One region of the Desulfobacca acetoxidans DSM 11109 genome, then DNA from elsewhere that is predicted to be linked to it. Evidence: riboswitches for the same ligand, from Rfam matches in the RefSeq annotation. Region 1 holds a riboswitch; each other region holds the start of a gene.

Region 1 (3,341 bases):
CTCCAAAGAGCCACAGGCTGGAATCACCACCTCCACTCCCTTGCCGGCCGTGGTCTCCAAAATGGCGGTTACCGGATCTTCCTGGAAAATGTCCAACAATAGATCGGCCCCGGCTTGGACTGCATCCTGCAAGCGTCCGGGATCATTTTCTACCAGGATTATCCGGGAAGCTCCCCGCAACCGCGCCACCTGGACCTGCAGCCAGCCCTGGGGACCGGCCCCCCAAATGGCAACCTGGTCCCCCATGCCAACCCTGGCCAGTTCCTGGGCGTTCAGGCAGCAGGCCAAGGGCTCGGCCAGGGCGGCAAGGTCAAAGGCTAGAGCGTCAGGCAGGTGCGATACCGCCCCCTGGTGCACACCGGCGGCGGGAACGGCGACGAACTCGGCCAAACCGCCGTCGTGGTGAAAACCGATAATCTGCATAGCCTGGCACATGTTCGGAGCGCCCTGTAGACACCAGCGGCAGCGGCCACAGGGCAATCCCGGAGCCACCTGCACCCGGTCACCCACCTGAAAGTCAGATAAATCATCGGAAACGGCGGCAATTTCTCCGGCGAGCTCATGCCCCAGGATGCGAGGCAACAGCAGGTCACGATGTCCCCGCTGCCACATCTTGACGTCGGTGGCGCAGAGCGAGCAGGCGCGCACTTGTATGAGGAGACCGCCGCTCGGGCAGAGAGGGCGAGAGACCTCGGTGATCGCTAAATCTTTGGGTCCCCGGAGGACCGCTGCTAACATCTGATCAGCCATTTTTCCACCTGTAGCGTTTGCCAAATCTTTTCCTATTTTATTGTCTTGACTTAGCGGTTACCCGCCCATCATGAGTAATGACTTCCCGGTAGCACCGGCTTTCCAGCCTGTGCTGCGAACAATTGCTAACTACGGCGGTACGGCGCTACGGCACTGCAGTACCGGCAGGCCCATCGGTAGGGGCGAATCTTGTATTCGCCTTATGCAACTTAGACCGGTTGGGCACCATAAAAAAAGCCCCTGGCGCGTCTGGCCAGGGGCGGTTGTTGCCATAAACCTGCCCTGAGGATCGACCTGCTCGTCTTCTGGCTTCCGGATCAACCTCCCCCGGCCCTTCCCGCCTGAGTGGGCTCAGACAGTGGTTCTGCCGGTTTTGTCCCCGGTTACAGCGGCGGGACCGCCCCGGATTCACACCGGGTTCCGTAGTTGGCGGCAGCCAACCCGCAGATCAACTCTACTGTTATGATACCTTATTATCACGACATCTGTCCTCCGTCAAGTCTGGTTTAATAAGGCTGAACAATAAAATTTATTGACGCAGAGAGGTCATTCCATTACATTTATAGTTCAAAAAAATGCTATCCAATAACCCGCATATAAACCACCCCCACTTAGGGGAGCAATACGCCCTTCTCACCGATCTCTATGAGCTGACCATGGCAGCCAGCTATCTGGAGGAGGAAATGCATGAGGAGGCGACTTTTAGCCTCTTCATCCGCAAGTATCCCCCGGATCGGGGCTATTTTGTGGCCGCCGGGTTGGAGGAGGCGCTTAATTATCTGGCAACCCTGCGCTTTGGCGAAGACGATCTGGCCTATCTGGATTCAACCCGCCTGTTTAAAATCGCCTTTCTGGATTACTTAAAAACGGTGCGATTTACCGGGGAGGTCTGGGCCCTGCCGGAAGGGAGCATCTTTTTCAAGGATGAACCGATCCTGGAGGTAACCGGGCCTATTATCGAAGCGCAGTTAGTCGAGTCCTTTCTCATCAACGCCATCAATCTGCAAACTATGATCGCCACCAAGGCGGCCCGCTCTACGGTAGCGGCCGGGGGGCGGCGGCTGGTGGATTTTTCCCTGCGCCGCACGCAAGGAACGGATGCGGGGCTCAAAGTTGCCCGGGCCAGCTACCTGGGCGGCTTTGTCGGGACGAGCAATGTCCTGGCCGGCAAGCTCTACGGTCTGCCTATCTTCGGTACCATGGCTCACTCCTATGTGACCAGTTTCAAAAGCGAGATTGAGTCTTTTCGGGCTTTTGCGCGGGCCTTTCCCCACAACACGGTGCTGCTGATCGACACCTACGACACCATCGCCGGGGCCAAGAAGGCCATTCAGGTAGGCCTGGAAATGGCGGCCCGGGGCGAGAGACTGCGCGGGGTACGGTTGGACAGCGGCGATATGGCGGCTTTGAGCATTGAGGTCCGCCGCCTGCTGAACGAGGCCGGCCTCGACTACGTTACCATCTTTGCCAGCGGCGGCTTCGATGAATTCAAGATCACCCGTACCCTGGAAGCTGGCGGGGTTATCGACGCCTACGGTGTCGGTACCAAGATGGGGGTTGCCGCAGACGCCCCTTATTTTGATATTGCCTACAAGCTGGTGAAATATGGCGATAAACCGGTGATGAAACTGTCTACCGGCAAAGTCACCTACGTTGATAAAAAACAGCTCTTCCGTTTTTATGAGCACCAAGGGCAGATGGCAGAGGACGTCATCGGACTGCGGGAAGAATCTTTTTCCCAAGCCAAGCCGCTGTTGCAGCCGGTGATGACCCAGGGACGGCCGCTGGCACCCCTGCCGCCGCTGAGCGCCTCTCGGGAATTATTTTTACGTGAATTTGAGCAGTTGCCGACACAGTACAAAATCCTTCAAGATCCACCTAACTATCCGGTGCGGATCAGCGCCGGACTACAACATTTACAGGAGCGGGTGGAGGATAACATCCGTCGGCAGGAATTAGGGGTGAGGGAATAGGGAAGAGGAGATATCTGAAGTTGGTTTGGATTCCTTCATATTCCTAGTTGAAACTTGAAACTCGAAACTTCATATGGGTCTAACCGAAACATTACTACACTATATCACGGAGCTCATCTCTTTTTTGGGTTATACCGGCGTCTTTGTCCTGATGGCCCTCGAGAGCATGATCGCTCCGGTTCCCAGCGAAATGGTCATGCCATTCGCCGGATTTTTGATTTACACCGGCGAATTTACCCTGTTAGGGGTGATGGCGGCAAGCACTCTGGGATCTATCATAGGTTCGCTGGCGTCGTATTGGATGGGACGCAAAGGCGAGATTGTGGTTCTGCGTTTTGGCCGTTATCTCATGCTGAATCCGCACCACCTGGAATGGACCGAGGCATTTTTCCGCCGCTACGGCAGCCGGACCATTTTCATCTCCCGTTTCATTCCCATCGTCCGCCACCTGATCTCTATCCCGGCGGGTTTGGGGAAGATGAACCTAACGCCATTTCTGGTTTACACTACCATTGGGGCCGCCATCTGGAATATGTTTCTGGCCTATCTGGGGTTGAAATTAAAGGAACATTGGGAGATCATTCATCATTATTCTCACACCCTGGACATTGTCGTAGT
Region 2 (3,341 bases), 1.0 Mb from region 1:
TCGGTCCAGACCGACACGGTTAATAGCCAAGAAGCGCCATTTCTGGTCTAAGAGACAGATAATATCAGGTGAACCTTCCACCAGGGTGCGGTAGCGTTCCTCGGACTCCGAAAGGTGGCGTCCGGCATCAAATAACCGCTGTTGAAAAATGTATAAACCGGTGAGGAGAAGGGTAATGAGCAGGGTCAGGCTAAGTGGCAGGAGGCGGTGCAGGCGAATCTTCTTCTGCCAATCCTTGGCATCTACATCCATTCCGACTACAGCCAGATTCTGACCGGTGCTCGCCACCCTAATAAACTCAAAACCGGAAATCCAGGTACCCCAGCGATCAGAGTTAGGACCTTTTACGAAAGCCTGCCCTTGTTGGAGCAAGGTCTTCAGTTCGGCACTAGCTTCATAGTAAATCTGGCCGGGGGGTGAATAATTAGCGCTGCTAACATCCTCACTGTCTACCAGCAAAACCGGATAGGGCGACCGCCAGACCATGAGATAGACAAACCGGCAATCGCCGTTGGCCTGACGGATCGATATTAACTTCTTCTTCAAGTTTTCATAGACCTCGGTTCCCAGATCAGCCTCATTGCCCTGAAGTTGCTTGATAGCCTCGGGGTTGAGTGCCGAAGCCAGTGTTCGGACTCTGGTAATTAATATCTGACGCATATCTGCGTCCAGATACCGGCCATACCAGCCCGTGGCCAGACCTCCTATACCGAGGGTCAAAAAGATGACCAGAACCAAAGCAAACGAGCCGTACAGCGGCCATCTCCAAAGTGCTGCCACCTCTGCCGTCCGCTGCCAAAGCTGGTTCTGGTAGTAAATCCATAATGTTAGCGCCAGACACAGACTAAATAGACTCCGCAGGACCGACATCTGGATTATGTCCGGCGCAGCCATAAAATATTGCTCCCAGTTCTGCCAGGGAACGATTCCAGGATACAACGGTAGAGCTTGGCTCAAAAGCAACCCCGCTAATGACAGAGCCGCACCATGCAGGATACCGGACTTGGTAGAGATAGCTACCTGCCAAAGAGCCACGATAGTCCAAATTGAGGTGGCCAACCTGGCGATAACGGCAGCCGGAAGCCAGACCTGGGAAAGCCCGACCCAAGCACTGGCAATCAGCCCCACTAGATAAAGTCCTGCCAGGGCTCGCCCCCAAACTCGCCATTTCAGGGGCAGGATAATGGAGACCCCAAACTCGGTGAGAAAGACGACATTCGCCAATAGTTGCAGCAACTTCAATCGTTCGCTCAGGACCGGTCCCCCCAGCACCGGCATAATGAGCGAAAACCACTCGAAGCAACACTGACAGAGAGCAAAAAAACCCAGCCAGATAAAAGAGCGGGGGAATTGGGGATGGCGCCTCAACGTCAAGCCGAGAAGAAAGACGAATAAGCAACCTAATCCGGTCAGGAAAGACAGGTAGTCTCTTTGAGCCTGCAGAAGAGCCAGCATGTTCTTTTAACCTACTGCGATTATGGATTAATCCTTTCACACCATATCGTGATGGTAGCCGAAATTTCAAGACCAGCCTGCGGAGTTGCCACTCACAACCCGAGGCGACTCTAACTGGTCCTCCCTGCTCCACCCAAAACTTAAAGACAGAGTGCTCTGACAACGGACAAGAACCCGCTGAACCTGCTCTCACCTAATAGCAATAATAATTTAATATGCAGAATTAATTCGGATATCGGTAAGTCTTTACTCTCTACTGTATCTTAAATTAGGTTATTAGGAAAATAAAAAAATGCTAACAGGCTTAACGCCGTAAGCCGATACCCCATTTTTTGCTTGACAGGAAGGATGTTATTCTATTATAAATGGCCCTAGTTGGTTCAGGTGCTCCATTATGGGGCTTAATAGGGAAGCCGGTGGAAGTCCGGCGCGGTCCCGCCGCTGTAACCGGGGACAAAACCTTGCGAGGTGCCACTGTCTTGGGCTAATAAGATGGGAAGGCGCAGGGAAGAGGATGATCCGGGAGTCAGAAGACCTGCCTGCAATCTTTGTGCTTTTACCCAACGCCAGATTGGGTCAGGCCAGGCTGAGCGAGTTGAGGTAAAACTCTTCAGTCAATCCTAAGGAACAAGCTAAGCTGGGTGCAATCCTTGGGTCCACACGGACTCAGGGATTATTTTTTGGGCAGGCCTTACTCTTTCCTGACGCAGCAGCGTGGCACGGATTACCACTTTTATCTTTTGCCGGAGGTGTCTCCCTTGATTTATCCTCCCTCTCGCAGGCGAGCGGATCAAGGTGCGGGACAAAAGAAATTACTCTGGGGAAATATTCTACAGGAGGAAAGCTATGAAGACAGGGGTGATTGTGTATCTCGTCGGCGGGCAGGAAATTCCGGAGCCCTACGATCTTAAGAACCAGTGCGAGCAGGCAGGGGTCAAAGCCGACCGAGTTGAGTTGGTGGGGAACTACCAGGGCTATTTCACGGTGGAGGACGCCTGGCATTTTTTAACGAGTCGAGGCTGCGGCCATGTCAGCCTTTTGGTAGCGCAATGGGAGCAGCAGCATCTGCAGCCCATGCGGCCACCGGTACGGCTCTGCGGCTGAAACTGTACCGATTATGGTTTCGGGGGGGGGAGAAAAACTATGAAGAGAATACTGTTTTTATTGATATGCTTGGTTTTACATCCGGGGATTGGCTTGGCCCAGGAAACGGCGTCCAGCGAGGGGGTGAATCCGGAGGAAACGACGAACGTCGCAGCCTTAGGGCAATCCACATCCACTTCCGAGGATGTCCAGAAGGTGGATGAGATCATCATTACGGCCACCGGTACGGAGGAGCAGTTGAAAAAAACCAGTGTTTCCTCCACGGTAATCACCGCGCCGGAGATAGAAAAGCGCCAGGTAACCCGGGTGGAGGAAATGCTCCGCTCGGTACCGGGAGTGGTGGTCAACCAGACCGGCAGCCAGGGCGGCAACACCTCTTTATTTATGCGGGGTGGAAATTCCAATATGAGCCAAGTCCTGCTCAACGGCATCCGGCTCAATAATGCCGGTGGCACCTATGACTGGGCCAACCTGACGGTTGACAATGTGGAGCGGATCGAAGTCGTTCGGGGTCCCATGAGTTCGCTCTATGGGGCGGACGCTATGACCGGGGTTACGAATCTCATCACTAAAAAGGGCGTGGGGCCGCCAACTTTCACCTACTCCGGGGCTTGGGGGGCCCATAGCGAAAAAGGACAGTTCATCAGTGAAAATCGCTTCAGTCTTATGGGGAGCGCCAAAGATCGGTTTGGCTATTCCATCGGTTTCAGCCGCATCGACGATCAGGGCATCCTGCCGATCAACAACCGCTTCGGCAGCAACGTGCTAAATGGCCGCTTCGA
Region 3 (3,341 bases), 480 kb from region 1:
CCGCCATGTATCTTACCACCCGCCCTGATCTGGGCGATGTAAGCCAGGGGAAAGTAATCACCCTGATGAACTACTATGAGCTATTCAACGGCATCCTCAATCCCAAGCAACTGGAGGGGTTGCGTCTGCTCGTAACGCCGTTCCCGCAACAGCAGTTCAACCAGACCGAAGACCGGCGCTCCGAACTGCCGAGCCGCGGGGTTACCTGTTTTGATTGCCACACCAATGGCCACGCTAATGGCGCCACCCACCTGGTGGGGGACATCCGTCCCCAGGAGTTCCGGCACCGTCTGGATATTCCAACCTTGCGAGGGGTGAATATTCAGCGTCTTTTCGGTTCCCAGCGGGCTCTGAAATCAGTAGAGGATTTTACCGAGTTCGAGCAACGGGCGGCATATTTTGACGGCGATCCGGTCATCGGGACCAAGAAGGGAATCAATATCCTAGACCGGGGACATCAGGTGCACTGTATGGCGGAGTTTCAGGAAATTCTGGATTTTCCTCCTGCTCCCAAGTTGAATATCTATGGCAAGTTGGATCCGAAAAAGGCTAACGATTCGGAGCTGCGCGGCCAGGAGATTTTCTTAAACAAGGGACAGTGCGCCGTCTGCCACCAACCGCCTTACTATACCGATAATCTGATGCACAACCTAAAGACCGAGCGGTTTTTCAAACCGCAGATGATCAACGGCCGCATGGCGAACATGGACGGTCCCATTAAGACCTTCCCCCTGCGGGGCATCAAAGACTCGCCGCCTTATCTGCACGACGGCCGCCTGTTGACTCTGGAGGATACCGTGGAATTTTTCAATCTGGTTCAAGGTCTAAATTTGACTGACCAGGAGAAGAAAGACCTCGTGGCCTTCCTGCGAGTCCTCTAATTAACAGAATTAGGGCTTGCGACTCAAGATGCAAAGGAGGATGTCATGGAAGAAAAAAAGACTATGGTCTGCACCTGTAAAAATTGCGGCAACGAGGCGGAAATGACCATCAAGTGCGAAGAGTTCATCGTGGGGACCAAGCCGGCCGAAGCTTCAGGGAAACCCGAAGCCGGGCAGGTGAAACGTACAATTGCATGTACCCAGTGCGGCAATGAAGCCGAGATGATCGTTGATCTGTAATTAATATAATAGTTCGGGGCAAAGGAGCTCCATGCCGTACTGCTCCTTTGCCCTATTACTAAATTCTGATCAAATCTCCGAATTGTCCGGCCTGATTTCCCGAGCCGGTAACTCGGGAAAATGTGTTGACAGGATCGGACCTCTCAGATTATAGTATGGCATCTGGGTACCCATGCGGGTTTAATAGGGAAGACGGAAGAGCCGTCGCGGTCCCGCCGCTGTAACCGGGGACGAACCCTGCTAAGGCCACTGTTTCCTTTGAGGGAAATGGGAAGGTGTAGGTATTAGGACGATCCGGAAGCCAGAAGACCTGCCCGGATGAATCTGGGTGGTGCGAAAGACACCAACCCGGGAACGGACCGCTCTGGACAAGCGCTCTCCGGAAATTAAGGACGAAAAAGCTGGGTTAATCCTTAAGTCCACACGGACTTAGGGATTTTTTTTTGCGGGGGGGGGCAATATGGGTCCACATGTGGGTGCACTTTGGCGTAAACCATTTCCCTGGCTTGGGGTTAATTTCTAAATGGCAATCAGCACTCGTAAGCTGATTGCCAAACGCCAAAATATTCTGAGGGGGCAGAACATGCATATTTCTGAAGGAGTTCTTAGTCCCGCGGTGTTGGGCGCGGGCGCCGCTTTGACGGCGGTGGGCACTGCCATCGGCCTGAAACAGGTTGACTATGAAGCCATTCCTCGGGTGAGTATCTTATCGGCCACTTTTTTTGTGGCTTCCCTTATCCATGTGCCGATAGGTCCGTCCAGTGTGCATCTGTTGTTGAACGGCCTTATGGGACTCTTGCTGGGTTGGGCGGCATTTCCGGCCGTTCTCATAGGACTCTTTTTGCAGGTCTTGCTTTTTCAATTTGGTGGGTTTACGGTATTGGGGGTGAACACCTTTAACGTCGCTGCTCCCGCAGTTCTCTGTTTTTATATCTTTCGGGACGTGCTGCGCCAGGAGGGGACTCTGGCAGTGGTGGCGTCTTTTGCCTGCGGGTTTTGCACCGTGTTATTGACTGCCCTGTTCACCGCCCTGTCCCTCATGTTTACCGGCGAGGGGTTTCTTACGGTAGCCAGATTGGTTGTTCTGGCTCATATTCCGGTAATGATTATCGAGGGTCTCTTTACCATGTTTGTCTTCTTTTATCTAGTTAAAGTCCGCCCGGAAATGCTAGAGAAAATATATGCCTAAAAATATTTGTCTTGAATCACTGAGTTAGGTTTTCAGGAAGCTAAAGTATGCAGACACCCATCGTTTTGACGGCCTTTGGGACCACCACGAACGCCTTTAAGACCTATGACTTTGTGGATACGATTATCCGGGAGGAGTTTCCCGGCCACGAAATTTTGTGGGCCTTTTCCTCCCGTATGGTCCTGGACCGTCTCAGGCACCGGAGAAAATTTGAAGTAAGGCATCCCCATGAAGTCCTTCAGGCCTTATCCGATAAAGGTCATACCTGGGCAGTGATTCAATCCATGCATCTGCTTTGCGGGCATGAGTTCTATCGTCTGTTGGAAGAGGTCAAACCTCTAGCCATTCGCACCAGTATCGGACTCCCTTTATTAAGTTCTTATGAGGATTACCGACAACTGGCTAAGTCATTTGATTTTAAGAATAATCTATCCGAAGGAGAAGCCCCGGTTCTGGTGGGTCATGGCACGGACCATCCATCTTGGGCCGCGTATCCGACCCTGGAAAGCATCCTGCGGGAGGTTCATGGGTCTGACTTGTATGTCGGGGTTGTGGAGGGATACCCATCTCTGAAACAGGTGTTGGAAGCAGTAACCGCAGCAAAATTTCGGAAAGTGAGGCTCATCCCGCTGATGTTGGTTGCCGGAGCGCATTTCTATGAAGACCTGTGCGAAGGAGAGGACTCATGGAAAACTGCCTTCGAGGGGGCCGGCCTAGAAGTGAACGTGGAAGCTCAGGGTATTGGCTTCAGAAAGGAAGTCATCCGGGTTTTTGTCGGCCATATTCGTGATGCTTTGGATGCCATCCCGGCATCAAACAGCCTGGCGACCAGAGTTTTAAAAAACCAGCAGCCAGAAAATCTTGGCTCTGTTCGGGTTTCGGGCGAAAATGGCTAGGGCTGCGAAGGAGACCTTTTGCCGAAAAAAGAGCCCGCCTGGGGGAGGTGTCCTTTCATCATGAGAGGTTTGGTAGTGGCTGGCACCCATAGCGGGGTGGGCAAGACTACCCTCACCCTGGGGTTATTGGCCGCC
Region 4 (3,341 bases), 490 kb from region 1:
ATCCCGGAAAAATGAAGAGCCAAAACAGGAGGCAACTTAGAGCCAGGATGAACCGCCGCCATGACTTCAATGTTCCATCGGCTGCAGCCGCCTTATTCCGGGACATACACCACCCTGCCGTCTTTAAGCTGATAGGCCGTTCCCAGACGGACGCCTTCGCCGCTAAGTTTCTTGTCTGTCACCTTTCTAACCTTGATTTCCTTACCACTTTTGGTAATAATCTCCATCTGGCCATCGGCGTTCTTCTTGGTGATGGTCACCTCGGATTTGGGGTTTACCAGGTCCAGCATGTTATAAGCCATAAACAGGGCGATCATCATGCTGACGATAAAGGCGACGCTGGCGTCAAACAGGTTGGCCACTCCGGAGATGGGGTCTTCCAGGGGTTCGTCGTATCTATCAAACCGCCGCGGTCTTCTTAATAAACTCATCTTCCTCTCCCGCCCGGATATCCGACCTCTGGGCCTTGGCCTGCCGGAGCCGCAATTCCGTCAGATATTCCATCTCCCGCATGTCGGCCCGCACCCACTTTTCTTTTATCAGCGACATGAGATAGGCCGCCACCCCGCAGGCCAGACCGACAACGGTGGCAGTAAAGGCCGTGACCATGCTTCCCGCCATTTTTGGCATGTCTCCCTGGGCCAGGGCCGCCAGGGAAATGCCCATGGGAATCAAGGTCCCCATTAAACCCACGGCCGGGCCCACCCGAATAGCAAACCTGACCTTATCTAGACCCTTAATTAGCTCAAGTTCGAACTCCTGGAGGTGCTTTTCCAACTCAAGATCGAGGTTGGCTGATAGAGTCAAAACCTCGGAGTCCAACATGGTTCGATAGCGCCGTAACCCGACCGATCTTCCCTGCCGCCGGTCAATATATTCCCGCAGAAAACCGCCGGCAGATATCACGATCCAAAAAGTAAGCAGAATAAGTCCAACTACTACCGGATAAAACAGAGCTGAGGCAATAACGTAGAGAAACGTCTCAAGACCCGCTAGAATATTCATTCACCAACCTCGCGTCGTTTATTCATCAGGAAGCCGACCAACAAGGCGGCCAGGAGTAGGAAAAAAACGCCGATATGTTCAACCAGGACCAAGTTGCCTCCCTCCGTGGCAAACGATTGATAGATGCTTTTGGCCGCCTCAATATGGGCCGGAAGAAAAAGAGAACTCAGAAAATACAGGCCTATGGCCAACATGCTTAAACCGAGGCCGATCCTCTGATTTAACCGGGTTGATCTCAGGGTGAAAAGTTTGAGGCCCAGATAAATCAGCAGCGACAAGATGATAAACGTTGCACCCAATCCCAGCCCCACCACCCATGCAGGCAACTTGATCACCTGTAAGGCCGCCCAGGTGGAAAAGGTTATGGCCGTCAGGCAGACGGGACAGGGAAGAAGAAGGAATAAGGTTGGTGGCCGGGCCGACCGGGTGGCAGTCGGGTGGGCTGGTTGACGGCAGCCGGCGTGCACCCCACACCCGGAATCTGATCCTGCCCAGCTGTGGATGAGATATAAGCCCCAGACCATCATGCCTAAGGCCATGGCAATATGGACATATGGTCCTTTTCGCACCAGCGGCGTCAGGATCTTGATCAAACTTTCGCAAAACCCTGCAGCTAACAGAAAGGTTCCCAGATACAATAAGAGCGTCAAAACCAGACCCCGCCAACCCACCTGCCCCAGTCCCAGTCCGAAGCCGACCTTTACCACAAAGACGCTCAGACTGAATAACATGCCGCCGATCCACAAGATCAGGTTTAGATCCATCGTCTATCCCTCTGTCCTGAGAGATTCAATTTCTCAGGCCAAAAAAAAACCTTGAGCCCAAAATGGACCCAAGGATTGCACCCAGCTTGCTTTGTCCTTAGGCTAAGCCGTGTCGGTTTTCCATCCCGAGCGGCCGCGTTATCCCCAATCACACGTTGGGCAATACATATTGATTTACAGGCAGGTCTTCTGATTCCCGGATCATCCTTATTCCTGCACCTTCCCACCCGGCTTCAGCACGGGCAGTGGTATCTCGCAGGTATCGTCCCCGGTTACAGCGGCGGGACCATGCCGGACTTGCACCGGCTTCCCTTTTAAGCCCCGAAGGGCGCCTGTAATATGACCCTATTAAGTCAGAAAAAAGTTTCTGGTTGGTTACGGAACCTTGTTGTAAAAACCTTCCGGCGGGTCTGAAACCCGCTCCTCCGTATTGGCCTGCCGGTGCTGCAGTGCTGTAGGGCAGGAAAGCGAAAGGCATCCCGCCTTCTAAAATTCACCGGCACCAATTTTCATGCTTCGCCGGTAACCCGTTGGTAATGAGCATTACCTTGGCTAACTTTAAAATTCCCCTCCGAATCTGTCAAGGAGAAAATAGGTATCGGCCTGTGACTCCAACAGTAGATAACCACCGGGTAGCGGTCATTAAAATCTCAGCGTTATCTGACTCCAGATGGTCCGGCCCGGCGAGGGGTAGTAATAAAAGTATTCCCGATCGAGCATGTTATCCACCGACAGGGAGAGGTCCATATACTTCACCGGGGTAAAGATTATCTTGGAATTCAGAGTGAAATAGGGATCGTAGGAACCGTAGACATTGTTGTATTGATCGCTGTTGTCGTCCCTGCTTATCAATTTGCTGACATAGTGTCCCGAGAGAAATCCCTTGACTTTCCAATAGGTAGCCGTAATCCCAAAGTTGAATTGCTGTCGGGGAGTGTAGGTGATCTTTTTACCCACTGATTCCGGATTAAAAGGATTCTCGTTGATCCGGGCATCTAATAGGGTGGTATTGCCGAAAACCTCCAGCCAGGACCAGAGCTTCTGGGTAATCTCCAGCTCAACCCCTCTAATGGTCGCCTTACCGGCGTTCTTATAAATCTGGGTTTTGCCGGTGATGTCTGCAGGATCGGTCACCCGATAAATCAAATCATCAACGTAATTTTCAAAGTAGGTCGCGGTAAAGACCATCCCTTCCAGCGGTTTCATGGTGGTGCCAATCTCCCACGAGGTAGCAGTTTCCGGGATCAGATCGGGATTGCCCTTGTATAGGGTACCGCTGCTGGCTAGCCACGTGCGGTAAAGTTCATAAATATTTGGAGCCCGAAAGGCGCGTCCCACAGATGCCCGCCAGGTCATCCACTCCAGAGGACGATAGAGAAAGGCAAGTTTGGGGCTGAGCGCCAGTTTGCTCCGGCCAGGCAGGTATACTGTGGGTGTACCGGCAGATGCCATGTAATTACCTCCGTAAGTCTCCCACCAATCCAGCCGGACCCCGAGCACCGTATTGAACTTGGGATGCCAGGCGATTTCGTCCTGGAGGTAGAGCCCAATATTTCGGTCCTGGCCGCCGCT

The links. Region 1 has a riboswitch for cobalamin ahead of DESAC_RS13435 (zinc-dependent dehydrogenase). Riboswitches for the same ligand answer to the same signal wherever they lie in the genome.
Region 2: it holds a riboswitch for cobalamin, as region 1 does, so the genes downstream of both, DESAC_RS02925 (hypothetical protein) here and DESAC_RS13435 (zinc-dependent dehydrogenase) in region 1, are expected to answer to the same signal.
Region 3: it holds a riboswitch for cobalamin, as region 1 does, so the genes downstream of both, cbiM (cobalt transporter CbiM) here and DESAC_RS13435 (zinc-dependent dehydrogenase) in region 1, are expected to answer to the same signal.
Region 4: it holds a riboswitch for cobalamin, as region 1 does, so the genes downstream of both, DESAC_RS11110 (DUF2162 domain-containing protein) here and DESAC_RS13435 (zinc-dependent dehydrogenase) in region 1, are expected to answer to the same signal.

Annotation. Positions count from the first base shown of each region.
Region 1 is NC_015388.1:2,977,031-2,980,371, reverse strand. It holds gene DESAC_RS13435 (zinc-dependent dehydrogenase) at 1-750, opposite strand, end outside; cobalamin riboswitch at 1,029-1,214, opposite strand; gene DESAC_RS13430 (nicotinate phosphoribosyltransferase) at 1,326-2,723, shown strand; gene DESAC_RS13425 (DedA family protein) at 2,797-3,341, shown strand, end outside.
Region 2 is NC_015388.1:694,731-698,071, reverse strand. It holds gene DESAC_RS14970 (hybrid sensor histidine kinase/response regulator) at 1-1,455, opposite strand, end outside; cobalamin riboswitch at 1,821-2,012, shown strand; gene DESAC_RS02925 (hypothetical protein) at 2,302-2,559, shown strand; gene DESAC_RS02920 (TonB-dependent receptor plug domain-containing protein) at 2,599-3,341, shown strand, end outside.
Region 3 is NC_015388.1:2,495,111-2,498,451, reverse strand. It holds gene DESAC_RS11175 (cytochrome b6) at 1-881, shown strand, start outside; gene DESAC_RS11170 (hypothetical protein) at 927-1,121, shown strand; cobalamin riboswitch at 1,269-1,453, shown strand; gene cbiM (cobalt transporter CbiM) at 1,705-2,310, shown strand; gene DESAC_RS11160 (sirohydrochlorin cobaltochelatase) at 2,358-3,206, shown strand; gene DESAC_RS11155 (cobyrinic acid a,c-diamide synthase CobB) at 3,225-3,341, shown strand, end outside.
Region 4 is NC_015388.1:2,482,172-2,485,512, forward strand. It holds gene DESAC_RS11095 (cobaltochelatase subunit CobN) at 1-106, opposite strand, end outside; gene DESAC_RS11100 (DUF2149 domain-containing protein) at 93-431, opposite strand; gene DESAC_RS11105 (MotA/TolQ/ExbB proton channel family protein) at 400-1,005, opposite strand; gene DESAC_RS11110 (DUF2162 domain-containing protein) at 1,002-1,769, opposite strand; cobalamin riboswitch at 1,932-2,120, opposite strand; gene DESAC_RS11115 (TonB-dependent receptor plug domain-containing protein) at 2,412-3,341, opposite strand, start outside.